Regions from separate parts of the Streptomyces sp. NPDC101181 genome, predicted to be linked through region 1. Evidence: riboswitches for the same ligand, from Rfam matches in the RefSeq annotation. Region 1 holds a riboswitch; each other region holds the start of a gene.
The links. A riboswitch is a leader RNA that binds a small molecule or an ion and turns the genes downstream of it on or off. The one in region 1 is predicted to bind cobalamin.
Positions count from the first base shown of each region.

Region 2: it holds a riboswitch for cobalamin, as region 1 does, so the genes downstream of both, ACIRRU_RS02320 (ribonucleoside-diphosphate reductase subunit alpha) here and ACIRRU_RS22225 (prenyltransferase/squalene oxidase repeat-containing protein) in region 1, are expected to answer to the same signal.
Region 3: it holds a riboswitch for cobalamin, as region 1 does, so the genes downstream of both, metE (5-methyltetrahydropteroyltriglutamate--homocysteine S-methyltransferase) here and ACIRRU_RS22225 (prenyltransferase/squalene oxidase repeat-containing protein) in region 1, are expected to answer to the same signal.

Region 1 covers NZ_JBIWOX010000015.1:172,877-176,061, forward strand. Annotated here, with positions in the region: gene ACIRRU_RS22225 (prenyltransferase/squalene oxidase repeat-containing protein) at 1-1,604, opposite strand, end outside; cobalamin riboswitch at 1,728-1,864, opposite strand; cobalamin riboswitch at 1,970-2,046, shown strand; gene ACIRRU_RS22230 (hypothetical protein) at 2,173-3,185, shown strand, end outside.
Region 2 covers NZ_JBIWOX010000001.1:546,852-550,036, forward strand. Annotated here, with positions in the region: gene ACIRRU_RS02310 (carbon starvation CstA family protein) at 1-1,357, shown strand, start outside; gene ACIRRU_RS02315 (YbdD/YjiX family protein) at 1,374-1,577, shown strand; cobalamin riboswitch at 1,752-1,893, shown strand; gene ACIRRU_RS02320 (ribonucleoside-diphosphate reductase subunit alpha) at 2,028-3,185, shown strand, end outside.
Region 3 covers NZ_JBIWOX010000030.1:28,159-31,343, reverse strand. Annotated here, with positions in the region: gene ACIRRU_RS29345 (B12-binding domain-containing protein) at 39-1,139, opposite strand; cobalamin riboswitch at 1,282-1,501, shown strand; gene metE (5-methyltetrahydropteroyltriglutamate--homocysteine S-methyltransferase) at 1,666-3,185, shown strand, end outside.

The DNA.
Region 1 (3,185 bases):
GGGCGGGTCGTCGGCGGGGCGGTGGTGGGCCCGGTCGTCGGGGGAGTGGTCGGCGGAAGGGTCGGCTCCACGGGCTTCGCGGTCAGCGTGACCAGGCTGGTGTCCGCCCCCGCGAGCACGGCGGGCGCGGTCGGGTAGAGCGCACCGTCGGTGGCGCTCTCCTCGAACCCGAAGCCACCGTCGTCCAGTTGCTGCCGCGACAGCCAGGAGACCGCCGCGTCGGCCGCGCCGCCGTCACCGAGCGCGCGCAGCGCCTGCGCCGCGTACGCGGTCGCCGTGATCGAGCCGGTGGTCGCGCCGTTGTACCCCGGGAACGCGCCGGTCTCCAGCTGGGCCTTCCGCAGGTACGCGCGGGTCCTGGCGACGGCCGTGTCCTGGCCGCCCGCCTCGTCGAGCACCAGCGCGACCAGTCCGGTGGTGGCCGGGTCGCCGTCGCAGTTCTCGCCGGGGGTGATCAGGATGCTGGTCACCGAGCCGTCCTGGCACACCAGTTGGGTCAGCCGGGCCGTGCTCGCCGCGGGCGGTTCCACGCCGCCGCGCAGCAGGGCCAGCACGGACAGCGCCTGCCCGTCCGCGTACTGCGCGCCGCGGAAGTCGCCCTTGGCCGTGCAGCCGGGTGTGGGGGCCCCGGACTCGGGGCCCGCCGGGCAGACGTTCTCCTTGAGGTCGCCGAGCAGATCGCGCCCGCCGAAGGCCCGCGGGTCGCCCCCGGTGATCTCCGCGAGCAGCGCCAGCCGGGCCGCCGCGGGGGCGTCGGGCGCCTCGTCGGTCCCGTTCGGGTAGGCGTAGGGACCGGTCCGGGTGGTGAGGTGGGCGGCCACCTTGTCCAGGGCCGGGCTCCTCCCGCCCGCCGCGGCGAGCGCGTACGCGGCCTCGGTGGTCAGCACGTCGTCGTGCGCCCCGGTGTCCGGGTCCGCCACATGGGTGTCGTCCCGCAGCTGGCCGGTCACCCAGCGGGCGGCGGCGGGCAGGTCGATCTCCCCGGCGGGAACGCTCGGACCGTCCGTCGGGCCCCCGGTGGGGCCGGGTGTCCCGCCCCCGCCGGCCCGCACCTCGTCCGGGGTGAAGTCGGGGCGTCCGGTGGTGCCGCCGACATCGGTGCCGCCGAACACCCAGGCGTCCACGTCGCCCGCCTTGGGCTTGCGGTCCATCGCGCCGAGCGGGCTGTAGGACCAGGTCTCCTGGCCGGGAGCGGCGATCCAGTACGACCAGTAGGCGGTGGCCTGCGGGGTCAGCACGCAGTCCTCGGTGGCCGGAGTGGGGTACCGCGTACCGGAGTTGAAGGAGCCCGCACCGATCCGGCAGATGAAGCCGTCGCCGTCGTGCTGGGTGCCCTCGGTGGTGAAGCCGCCCTCGTGGAGCAGTTCGTAGCCGCTGGTCGGCGTGGTGTCGCAGCCGCGCACCACCCCGCCGCCGAACGGGCCGAAGTCCACCGCGACGACCGCTCCCCTGGTGGCCGTGCACTCCCCGACCGGGTCGGCCGACGCCGGGACGGCCCCGCTCACGAAGGCGACGCTCGCGGCGAAGATCAACGCGATGGCGGAGACCGACGACAGAAGTCTCCTCTTCCCGGCATGCCGGTTCCGTTGCTGTGCGGTCCCCACCACGGCCCCTCGTGTCGTCCGGGCGGGCCCCGCGTGGCAGAAGGCACCCGGCGGGGGCGAGCCCCGAACGGGCCGCCCACGGGGAGCTGTTCGAACCACGCCGTAGTCCGCGACGGCGCTTCTCGCTGAAAATCCTGGTCCCAGGCAGTCCGGCTCGCCCGCGCGGTGGCGGGCCCACGGTTGCGGGTCAGCGCCGGATTTCGACCGGCTTCCCCTGGGGCTGAGTGCTTATCAGGCGGATTGGAACACGCTCTCGAAGAGAGCGTCAAGGTGTTCCGCGTCTCCCCGGCGGGCCCCGCGGCGCACGCCGCGCCCCTCCCTGGCGCACCCCTGCCGCCTCGGGTAGCGTCCTGGCCTGCCGTGTGGGGGAACCCGGTGCGAATCCGGGGCTGACGCGCAGCGGTGTGGGGCGGCAGGGGGCCGTTCCCGAGCCCGAATGCCCATCCGGCAGCTGTACCAGGAGAAGCCGTACCCACGCGTTCAGGCGTCGGCCACCCGCCCTGCCCTGCCCTGTGCGGCCCGGGAGGCGCCGCGGTGCCGCGCGCCCCTCATCCTCAGGAGCAGGCCCATGCCCCGTTCTGCCACGTCCCGCACCTCGCGTACGCCCCGCCGGATCGCCCTCGTGGCGCCCGCCGTGCTGGGGGCGTTCGTCCTCACGGCGCTGCCCGCCGCGGCGACGTCCACGCCCGCCCAGATCGCCACCTCGAAGACCAACGGTGTGGCGTACGTCAAGTCCCTCCAGGCCGCCGACGGTTCGTACGCCGGGCCGGGGCTCTCCAACGAGTGGGCCTTCAGCGCCCTCGCCGCCGCCGGAACGGCCGCCGTCGACGTGACGCCCGGCGGCGACGCGACGAAGAACGCCCGCACCGTCTACCGCAACCTCCTGGCCACCCCCGGCTGGCCCTCCGCCACCCCCGTCGTCACCGACTACCAGCGCGGCACGCTCAACGCGTACGCCGCCGGGATCGACCCCGCCCGGGTCTCCGCCTCGCGCAACCTGATCGCCGACATCTACGGCTACTGGCAGAACGCGGAGGCCGGCTACTTCGGCCCGTCCGCCAACTACAACGGCACCGTCTTCGCCGCCCTCGCCCTGGGGGGCGCGAGAACCCAGGCGGGCGGCCAGCGCGTCCCGCAGGCCCTTCTCGACCGCGTCGTCACCCGCCTCCGGGCCAACCAGCACAACGACGGCGGCTGGACCTACGCCAAGGCCGAGGGCAACGCCACCGAGCTGAACAAGCCGAGCGACGTCGACATGACGGGCGCCTCGATGGCCGCGCTCTGCGTGTCCGGCGTGCCCGGCACCGACGCCGACATCCTCCAGGCCAAGGCGTTCCTCAAGAGCAAGCTGGTCAACAACAGCGGCGCGTTCAACGCCATGTACGGCATCAACACCAGCTCCAACGGCTGGGCCGTCTCCGGGCTCAACGCCTGCGGCATCAACCCGCAGACCGGGGACTTCCTCACCCCGATGGGCAGGACCCCGGTCGACTTCCTCATCGCCCAGCAGTTCAACCCGGGCGGCGGCTTCAAGTACCAGCCCTCCGACACCTCCCCGTCCGCCTACTCCTCACTGGACGG
Region 2 (3,185 bases), on a different contig from region 1:
CCTCTCCACCTTCATGAAGGTCGGCACGATCGCGCTGCTGGCCCTCGGCGTGGTCATCTCGCTGCCGACGCTGAAGATGCCCGCCGTCACCGACTTCGCGAGCAGCGGCTCGGGGCCCGTCTTCGCGGGCTCGATGTTCCCCTTCGTCTTCATCACCATCGCCTGCGGCGCGCTCTCCGGCTTCCACTCCCTGGTCTCCTCGGGCACCACCCCGAAGATGGTCCAGAAGGAGACCCAGATCCGGATGATCGGCTACGGGGCGATGCTGACCGAGTCGTTCGTGGCGATCATGGCGATGATCGCCGCCTGCATCATCGACCCCGGGCTGTACTTCGCCATCAACGCCCCGGCCGGGGTGATCGGCGACAGCGTCCAGAGCGCCTCCGAGGCCGTGGCCGGCTTCGGCTTCTCCATCTCCCCCGACGCGTTGGCCCAAGCGGCCAAGGACGTCGAGGAGGCGAGTCTGCTCTCCCGGACCGGCGGCGCGCCGACCTTCGCACTCGGTATGTCGGAGATCTTCTCCGCGGTGGTCGGCGGCACCGCCATGAAGGCGTTCTGGTACCACTTCGCCATCATGTTCGAGGCGCTGTTCATCCTGACCACCGTCGACGCGGGCACCCGGGTCGGGCGCTTCATGCTCCAGGACATGCTGGGCAACGTCTACAAGCCGTTCCGCGAGGTCAGCTGGAAGCCGGGCGTCTGGTTCGCCAGCGCCGTCGTCGTCGGCGGCTGGGGCTACTTCCTCTGGGTCGGCGTGCACGACCCGCTGGGCGGTATCAACCAGCTCTTCCCACTCTTCGGCATCGCCAACCAGCTGCTGGCCGCCGTCGCGCTGGCGGTCTGCACCACGCTGCTCGTCAAGTCCGGCCGCCTGAAGTGGGCCTGGGTCACCGCGGTACCGCTGGCCTGGGACGTGGCCGTCACGCTCACCGCGAGCTGGCAGAAGATCTTCTCCGACGACGTGAAGGTCGGCTTCTTCGCCCAGCGCGACAAGTACCAGGCGGGCATCGACGCGGGTGAGGTGCTGGCCCCGGCGAAGACCATGGACGAGATGCGGACCGTCGTCACCAACTCCACCGTCGACGGCGTCCTGAGCGCGCTCTTCGCGATCCTCATCGTGGTGGTCCTGGTGGACGCCGGGCGGGTCTGCTTCCGGGCCATCCGCGACCCGGAGTCCGCCAAGCTGCACGAGACGCCGTTCGTCCAGTCCCGGCTGGTCGCCCCGGCCTCGATGTTCGCGACCAAGGAGGAGAAGGCCGAACTGGTCGCGGCGGGCGTCGGCCCCGAGGGCGGCATCCGCAAGGACGAGGCGGGCGCGGGCGGCCAGAGGACCGCGGGCACCGGCGACCGGACCTGAACGGAGGAGGCGGGAGATGAGCGTGCAGGACGTCCGCCGCATCGCGGGCCGCATCCGTTGGTACGTGCGCGAGCTGACCGGCGAGTCGGCCTACGACCGCTACGTCGCCCACGCGCGGGCGCACGATCCGGACACGCCGGTCCTGACCCGCCGCGCCTTCGAGCACCGCCGCACCGACGCGCGCGAGGCGGACCCTCGCGAGGGTTTCCGCTGCTGCTGAGCACCCGCCGGTCCACCGGGGCCGCCGCACCTCTCCCAGGGGCGCGGCGGCCCCTTCTTCTGCCCTCCTGACGGTCGCCAGGCCCCGGGCCGGACGGGCGGATCCCGGGCGGGGAATCCGGAACTCCGGGGAAAACAGAAGACTCCCGACACAACATGTGGGGGCTTCTTCATCAGACGGCCCCCACATGTATGCTCGACCTCGCTGTCGCCGCAGGGGAATCCGGTGCGAATCCGGAACTGTCCCGCAACGGTGTGATCAGTGTGCTTTTGCACACCTGCAAGTCCGAAGACCTGTGGACAGTGCGTCCGGATCGACCGAACCGGATGCCAGACGTCCGGGCCTCGCGGAAGGCCGGTGGATGCCATCAGCAGTGCCGCCCTGCCCGGGTTTCGCGCTGCCCGGCCTCCCCGCCCGCCGCCGGCCCCCTGCCGAGCGAGGGAAAGCCCTGTGACCATCGCGCCCGCCGATCCGGTTTCAGCCACCGAATCCACAGTGCCTCCGGTGTCCCCGGTGTCGACCACGGCCTCGAACGACGGACCCGGGACCGCCCTGCTGCGGACCCTGACCGACCTCACCGTCGATCTGCCCGACACCGACCCCGGACGGGTCGCCGCTGCCGCGTTGCGCGGGCGCAACGCCCGCTCCGACGAGGCCGAGTTGCGTTCGCTGGCCACCGAGGCCGCCGCGGGTCTGATCTCCGAGGACCCGGCGTACTCGCGGCTCGCCGCCCGGCTGCTGACCCTCTCGATCGCCGACGAGGCCGCGAGCCAGGGCGCGACGTCCTTCTCCGCCTCGGTCGCCGTGGGCCACCGCGAGGGCCTGATCGCCGACCGCACCGCCGCCTTCGCCGAGCTGCACGCCACGGCGCTGGACGAGCTGGTCGAGCGGACCCTGGCCGAGGGCGCCGACGACCGCTTCGGCTACTTCGGTCTGCGCACGCTGCACAGCCGCTACCTGCTGCGCCACCCGATCACCCGTCAGGTCATCGAGACCCCGCAGCACTTCATGCTGCGCGTGGCCGCGGGCCTCGCCGAGGACGAGTCGGTGCGCGCGCTGGACGAGGTCACCGCGCTCTACGGGCTGATGAGCAAGCTGGACTACCTCCCCTCCTCCCCCACGCTCTTCAACTCCGGCACCCGGCACCCGCAGATGTCCTCCTGCTACCTGCTGGACTCCCCCAAGGACGAGCTGGACTCGATCTACGACCGCTACCACCAGGTGGCGCGGCTCTCGAAGCACGCGGGCGGCATCGGCCTGTCCTACTCCCGTATCCGCGCCCGGGGTTCGCTGATCCGGGGCACCAACGGGCACTCCAACGGCATCGTGCCGTTCCTGAAGACGCTGGACGCCTCGGTGGCGGCGGTGAACCAGGGCGGCCGTCGCAAGGGCGCGGCGGCGGTGTACCTGGAGACCTGGCACGCGGACATCGAGGAGTTCCTGGAGCTGCGTGACAACACCGGTGAGGACCAGCGGCGTACGCACAACCTCAACCTGGCGCACTGGATCCCGGACGAGTTCATGCGCCGCGTCGACGCGGACACCGAGTGGTCGCTGTTCTCCCCGGCGGACGTGCCCGAGCTGGTCGACCTGTGGGGCGACGCGTTC
Region 3 (3,185 bases), on a different contig from region 1:
GGGCGGGCCCCTCCGGCCGGCCGTGGCGCGAGCCCTCGTCAGCGGGGGGCGGGCGGTGCGGCGAGCGCGGAGCGGCCCGCCGCCAGCAGGCCGAGCGCGCGGGGGAAGTCGTGCAGCTGCCGGGCCAGGGAGTCGAGGGCCGGGATCATGGACGCGGCGGGCACCCGGCGCGCCGCCAGGATCTCGCGGGTCCAGCCGATGAACACGGTGAACAGGTCGTGGTCGTCCACGTACAGGGCCACGCTGAGGAACTCGACGATGTGGTCGATGTCCTCGGCGGTACGCTCCCGTTGCGCGTCGGTGTAGGCGCGCATCGCCGGGAAGTCCCTCTCCAGATCGGCGATCACCTGCCGGGCCAGGACCTGTTTGTTCGTGATCACGAACGTGTACTCCTGATCGCTCAGGTGCGGCAGGGTGTCCAGCCCCAGGAGTCCCGGAGCCTCCGTCCGCGGGGTCAGTCCGTCCGCCAGGGCGTCGGCCGCGGCGGGCGCGTCGGCCGCCCAGCCCTCGGCTCCCAGCAGCCGGGCGTAGCGGCCGTCGGCGCCGAAGGCCGCGCCGCCGACGAGGACCGGCATCCCCACGCTCTGGCAGGCGCTGATCGCCGCGTGGGCGGCGGGCAGGCGGGTGGGGATCGAGGAGGAGAGCAGCACCGCGTCGGCGTTCCGCTGCTGGATGTGGGCCACCAGGTGGGGAGTGGGGACCTGCGCGCCGAGGTAGTCCACCTCCCATCCCCGCAGGATCAGGGTCTCGGCCACCAGCCGGGCGGGCAGCGCGTGCCATTCGCCCTCGACGCAGGCGACGATGATCCGGCCGCGGGAACGCTCGTGCGGCCGGCGGCGGACCTCGCCGATGAGGGCGGAGATGCACCGGTCGCTGATGGCGCTGGCGCCGTGCTCCTGGGCCACGGTGATCCGGTTGGCGGCCCACTCCGTTCCGACCCGGGCCTGCACCGGGGCGATCACGTTCAGCAGGATGGTCTCGGCCGCGGCGCGTCCGGCCAGTATGTCGCCGTCGCACCCGCCCGCCGCCTCCAGTGCGCGGAGCACGAGGTCGATGGCGCGGGAGGAGTCGCAGGCGACGGCGGTCCGGAACAGCTCGTCACGCAGCCGTCCCAGCGACTCCGTGGCGGGGTGCCTCATGGGGGGAGAGACCATGCGTTTCATCCTCGCATCCCGCGGGGACCGGTCGGCCGCCCGAGTCCCGGCGGCCCCGCCCGTAAGTGACCTCCCTCACATGTCCGATCGTTGGACGCGGCCTCCCGGAGTCCGGGGGCAGCCCGTAGGCTCTCCCGCAGCAGCTGGTTCGCCCTGTCCGCCAGGCGGGGTGTCGCAAGAGGGAACCCGGTGGGAATCCGGGACTGCCCCGCAGCGGTATGTGGGAACGACCGCCGTCATACGCACTGGGTCCACGCAGGGCCCGGGAAGCGACGGCCAGTAGGTGTCCTGACGTCGTCAGGGCGCGCCCGCGAGTCCGAAGACCTGCCAACTGCCCGCGTCCGGACGATTTCGTACGCGGACATTCCGGTGACCTCGAGGGCGGGTCGGCGTACTGCACCAGACGGACGACCGCGCCTGTGCCGCGCGGGGTCGCTTCCGTCCGGTTCGCCATCCCTTCGCACCCTCGTCCGTCTCCGGACCAAGGATTCATCTCGCGAAGGAGAGTTCCGTGACACCGAAGCCCGCAGCCGCGGCAGCACACGCCACCGTGTACGGCTACCCCCGCCAGGGTCAGAACCGTGAACTGAAGAAGGCCGTCGAGGGGTACTGGAAGGGCCGCGTCGACGCGGAGGCCCTGCGGCGGACCGCCGCCGGTCTGCGCCGCACCAACTGGCAGCAGCTCGCCGACGCCGGTGTGGACGAGGTCCCGACCGGTGACTTCTCCTACTACGACCACGTCCTGGACACCAGCGTCATGGTCGGCGCGATCCCGGCGCGGCACCAGGACGCGGTGGACGCGGACGCCCTCGACGGCTACTTCGCGATGGCGCGGGGCACCCAGGACGTCGCTCCGCTGGAGATGACGAAGTGGTTCGACACCAACTACCACTACCTGGTGCCGGAGCTGGGCCCGGACACGGTGTTCACGGCGGACTCCGCCAAGCAGGTCGCGGAGTTCAAGGAGGCCCTGGCGCTCGGCCTCACGCCGCGCCCGGTCCTGGTCGGCCCCGTCACCTACCTGCTGCTCGCCAAGGCGGCCCCCGGTGTCGCCGCCGGATTCGAGCCGCTGACGCTGCTGGACCGGCTGCTGCCGGTGTACGCCGAGGTCCTGGCAGACCTGCGCGCGGCGGGCGCCGAGTGGGTGCAGCTGGACGAGCCCGCGCTCGTCCAGGACCGCACCCCGGCCGAGCTGAACGCCGCCGCCCGCGCCTACCGCGACCTCGGCGCCCTGGCCGACCGGCCCAAGCTGCTGGTGGCCTCCTACTTCGACCAGCTGGGGGACGCCCTCCTCGTTCTCGCCAAGGCGCCGGTCGACGGCCTGGCCCTGGACTTCACGGACGCGGCCGCCGCGAACCTGGCGGCGCTGGCCGCCGCGGGCGGCCTGCCCGGCAAGCGGCTGGTCGCGGGGGTCGTCAACGGCCGCAACATCTGGATCAACGACCTGGAGAAGTCCCTCGCGACCCTCGGCACGCTCCTCGGCCTCGCCGACCGCGTCGACGTCTCCGCCTCCTGCTCCCTGCTCCACGTCCCGCTGGACGCGGACGCCGAACGCGACATCGACCCGCAGATCGCCCGCTGGCTGGCCTTCGCCCGGCAGAAGACCGAAGAGATCGTCACGCTGGCCAGGGGGCTGTCGCGCGGCACCGAGGCCATCGGGGCCGAACTCGCCGCCAACCGGGCCGATCTGGCCTCCCGTACCAACTCGCCCATCACCCATGACCCGGCGGTGCGGGCCCGCACGGCGGCGGTCACCGACGCCGACGGCCGCCGCTCCCAGCCCTACCCGGAACGGGCCGCCGCGCAGCGCGCCCACCTCGGGCTGCCGCTGCTGCCGACGACCACGATCGGGTCGTTCCCGCAGACCACCGAGTTGCGGACCGCCCGCGCCGACCTGCGGGCGGGGCGGATCGACCAGGCCGGCTACGAGGAGCGGATCAAGAACGAGATCCGCGAGGTCCTCTCCTTCCAGGAGAAGGCCGGGATCGACGTCCTGGTGCACGGCGAGCCCGAACGCAACGACATGGTGCA